Regions from separate parts of the Pseudomonas sp. AMR01 genome, predicted to be linked through region 1. Evidence: predicted binding sites of a transcription regulator. Region 1 holds the regulator's gene; the other holds the start of a gene.

Region 1 (2,203 bases):
CTGCTGCAGGAATTCCATATCAACCACATTCGCGACAACCTCGGCATGAGCTTGTCCGGCGGTGAGCGTCGCCGTGTGGAAATCGCCCGCGCCCTGGCCACCGCACCCAAGTTCATCCTGCTGGACGAACCGTTTGCCGGCGTCGACCCTATCTCGGTCGGCGACATCAAGCAGATCATCCATCACCTCAAGGCCAAGGGCATCGGCGTGTTGATCACTGACCACAACGTCCGTGAGACGCTCGATATCTGTGAAACGGCTTACATCGTCAACGATGGCCAGCTGATCGCCGAAGGCGATTCCGCGACTATCCTGGCCAACGAACTGGTCAAGGAAGTGTACCTGGGCCACGAGTTCCGCCTGTAAGCAGTGTGGTGTTGCGGTTGTTTGCCGGAGTGCGCGGGAGTCAATAAAAACCTCGGTTTTTTTATTGTTACCGCGCTCTAGGCAAAGCACCCGATATCAGGCATATAATTTGCTTATGTTTGGCGCTCACGCGCCCTGTCGTGGATGGCGCATTGCGCCGGCGAATAAGGTGTTAAGCCCCTGCCATGAAACCATCGCTAGTCCTGAGAATGGGCCAGCAGCTGACGATGACACCGCAGCTGCAACAGGCCATCCGCCTGCTCCAATTGTCGACCCTGGACCTGCAACAGGAAATCCAGGAGGCCTTGGAATCCAATCCGATGCTCGAACGCCAGGAAGAAGGCGACGACTTCGATAATGCAGACCCGCTGGCCGACAACATCGAGCAAAAACCCAATCCCGACGTGCAGGAACCCTCCTACCAGGAAACCGCCCCTACGGTGGACAACCTTGAGGAAGGCGAATGGAACGAACGCATTCCCAACGAGCTTCCCGTGGACACCGCGTGGGAAGACGTTTACCAGACCAGCGCCAGCAGCCTGCCCAGCAATGATGATGACGAGTGGGACTTCACCACCCGTACGTCTGCCGGAGAGAGCCTACAAAGCCACTTGTTGTGGCAACTGAACCTGGCACCGATGTCGGACACTGATCGCCTGATCGCTGTCACCCTGATCGACTGCATCAATAATCAGGGTTACCTGGACGAAACCCTTGAGGAAATTCTTGAGGCATTCGACCCGGAACTGGATATCGAGCTGGACGAAATCGAAGCTGTCCTGCACCGCATCCAGCAATTTGAGCCCGCCGGTATTGGCGCGCGCACCCTCAGCGAGTGCCTGTTGCTGCAATTGCGCCAACTGCCGGCCAAGACGCGGTGGCTCAGCGAAGCTCAGCGCCTGGTTACCGACTACATCGACCTGCTGGGCAGCCGTGACTACAGCCAGTTGATGCGCCGCATGAAGCTCAAGGAAGATGACCTGCGCCAGGTTATCGAGCTGGTACAAAGCCTGAACCCACGCCCAGGCTCGCAGATTGAGTCCAGCGAAGCCGAATACGTCGTCCCTGATGTGATCGTGCGCAAGCACAACGAACGCTGGCTGGTGGAGCTGAATCAGGAATCGGTGCCGCGCCTGCGGGTCAACCCGCAATACGCAGGTTTTGTGCGCCGCGCCGACACCAGCGCCGACAACACTTTCATGCGCAACCAGTTGCAGGAGGCGCGCTGGTTCATCAAGAGCCTGCAAAGCCGTAACGAAACATTGATGAAAGTGGCTACCCAGATCGTCGAGCATCAGCGCGGCTTCCTGGAATATGGCGACGAAGCGATGAAGCCGCTCGTTCTGCACGACATCGCCGAAGCGGTGGGCATGCACGAATCGACGATTTCCCGGGTAACCACCCAGAAATTCATGCATACCCCGCGCGGTATTTATGAGTTGAAATACTTTTTCTCCAGCCACGTCAGCACCTCCGAAGGCGGCGAATGCTCGTCCACGGCGATCCGCGCGATCATCAAAAAACTGGTTGCCGCGGAAAATCAGAAAAAGCCATTGAGTGACAGTAAGATCGCTGGTTTACTGGAGGCACAAGGCATTCAGGTCGCCCGTCGAACCGTCGCCAAGTACCGCGAGTCCCTCGGGATCGCGCCTTCCAGCGAGCGTAAGCGTTTGATGTGACGGGCGGGCCATAGCGTTCCGGAATGCGTTATAAAACTCGCCGAGCGGCGATCAGGCAAGGCAAAAACAGGCGAGGAAGCGCAGTTCAGGCTCCTAAATGAGCATTCCGAGCCTGTTTTTGACGCAGCATGATCGACGCGAAGGCAGTTTTGGAATGC
Region 2 (2,203 bases), on a different contig from region 1:
TCCAGTAAGAGCGCATGAAGATGCAGATTGTGCCGCTTAAACACATGAGGAATAAGGTGATCGTTTTCCATGGTGCAGTACCCATATTCGCTTGAGAGGACTGCCGTTTACCGTCGCCAAACGATAAGGGTGGCAGCTGCGTGCGGGTTGGCGAGCCGGTGCAAGCGAATACCGGCAGACCCTGAGGTCTCCCACACACAGCCGCCATAAAACGAGTCGGGGTATGCCCGATATCGGATTGTGAACGCTTTGCGTCGCAAGCTTTCCGGGTCGCCAAACCCAGCGCTGAATGTTCAGCAGCGAGCAGCCTAAAGAGATAGGGCATTGCGATGCTATCGGAAAACATTATCGCACGTCGTAGGAAGGTTCCTGAAGGCGTGCGCTGGATGAGGATAGTTGGAAGACCATTGCAGCCTTCCCATCAGTTCCAAGAGATCCGTTTACTCAGCCGAGGTCGGCGTCAATCGCGCTTCCAGCTCGGCGACTTTCGCTTCCAGACTCTCCAGCCGTGCACGCGTGCGCGCCAACACCACCATCTGGCTATCAAACTCTTCCCGGCTCACGAGATCGAGCTTGCTGAAGCCGCTTTGCAGCAGCGCCTTGAACTGGCTTTCGATTTCATTGCGGGGCAGCGGGGTTTCGCCGCTGAACAGGCGAGAGGCGTGGCCGCTCAGGGCGTCGAGGAGGTCTTTGGGCGCGAGCATGGGAAATATTCCGGAAAAACTGTTGGCGGGCAGTGTATCACGCACCGTCTATAGTCTTTTTCATGGCCGGCGGCGCACGCTTTTCGCGCAGCGGGCCGGGCAGTCGCGCACTGTTTAGGTGCGCATTGGTGCTGCCGAAAAGCCCCGAAGGTGGGCTTAAGTGGGCAACGGACTGATTTCAGTGATTTTTATGGAGCTGGCAAGGTTTCTGCTTAGACGATCATGACCCATGCACTGATGCAGTCGCTGTGACGAATGCAGTGCGCCGACGGATCAGGGGTACAGGTTTAGTCACCAGTGGTTCGCTGGTGTCGCAACGGCAAATGCCGAGGCGACGACGCGTTACAAAGCCAGGCACTGCGCTTAGACTTGAGACGGGTTTGTTTTCCTGGGGCAAGTCCACCAATTCGGGAGAGAGTTTTCATGAAGCTAGTCACTGCCATCATCAAGCCGTTCAAGTTGGACGATGTACGCGAGTCGTTGTCCGAGATCGGCGTGCAGGGCATTACCGTTACTGAGGTCAAAGGCTTCGGTCGGCAGAAGGGTCACACCGAGCTGTATCGCGGCGCGGAATACGTGGTCGATTTTCTGCCAAAGGTGAAGATTGATGTCGCCATTGACGACAAGGATCTTGACCGGGTTATCGAGGCGATAACCAAGGCGGCCAACACCGGCAAGATCGGTGACGGCAAGATCTTCGTGGTTAATCTGGAACAGGCTATTCGCATCCGTACCGGCGAAACCGATACCGACGCAATCTAAGCCGCCAAACCCCCAACGCCCCAGGAGAAAACAATATGACTCTGCGTAAATTCGCAGGGCTAGGAGCCCTGTTGTCCCTCGTAATGCCGGCCCTGGCATTGGCGGCGGACCCAGTCCCAGCTCCAGTCCTCAATTCCGGCGACACGGCATGGATGCTCACATCCACCGCGCTGGTGCTGTTCATGACTATTCCGGGCCTGGCGCTGTTCTACGGCGGCATGGTTCGCTCCAAAAACATTCTGTCGGTGATGATGCAGTGCTTCGCCATCACTGGCCTGATCTCCATTCTGTGGTTCGTGTACGGCTATAGCCTGGCATTCGACACGACCGGTATGGAAGCAGGCGTGGTCAACCTCAACTCGTTTGTGGGTGGCTTGTCCAAACTGTTCCTCTCGGGTGTGACCCCGGCCAGCATCACCGGCCCGGCGGCGTTGTTTCCTGAGTCGGTATTCATCACCTTCCAGATGACCTTCGCGATCATCACTCCGGCGCTGATCGTCGGTGCTTTCGCCGAGCGTATGAAGTTCTCCGCGATGCTGATCTTCATGGGCATCTGGTTCACCCTGGTTTACGCACCGATTGCCCACATGGTGTGGGGCGGTCCGGGTTCGTTGCTGGGCGACTGGGGCGTGCTGGACTTCGCTGGCGGCACCGTGGTGCACATCAACGCTGGTGTGGCTGGCCTGGTGGCGTGCCTGGTACTCGGCAAGCGTAAAGGCTTCCCGACCACCCCAATG

Evidence for each region. The regulator sigma-54, encoded in region 1, starts transcription at its own class of promoters, with help from an activator protein. The targets are predictions, from matches to a motif close to ANTGGCATNNANNTTGCTNT.
Region 2: a site for sigma-54 is predicted at 900-919, ahead of glnK (P-II family nitrogen regulator). Genes of this name have one in related genera too.

What each region holds. Positions count from the first base shown of each region.
Region 1 covers NZ_JAUTYR010000004.1:224,842-227,044, reverse strand. The annotation lists gene lptB (LPS export ABC transporter ATP-binding protein) at 1-366, shown strand, start outside; gene Q7C20_RS06180 (RNA polymerase factor sigma-54) at 552-2,045, shown strand.
Region 2 covers NZ_JAUTYR010000003.1:22,609-24,811, reverse strand. The annotation lists gene Q7C20_RS03660 (Bro-N domain-containing protein) at 1-71, opposite strand, end outside; gene Q7C20_RS03655 (accessory factor UbiK family protein) at 441-704, opposite strand; gene glnK (P-II family nitrogen regulator) at 1,128-1,466, shown strand; gene Q7C20_RS03645 (ammonium transporter) at 1,502-2,203, shown strand, end outside.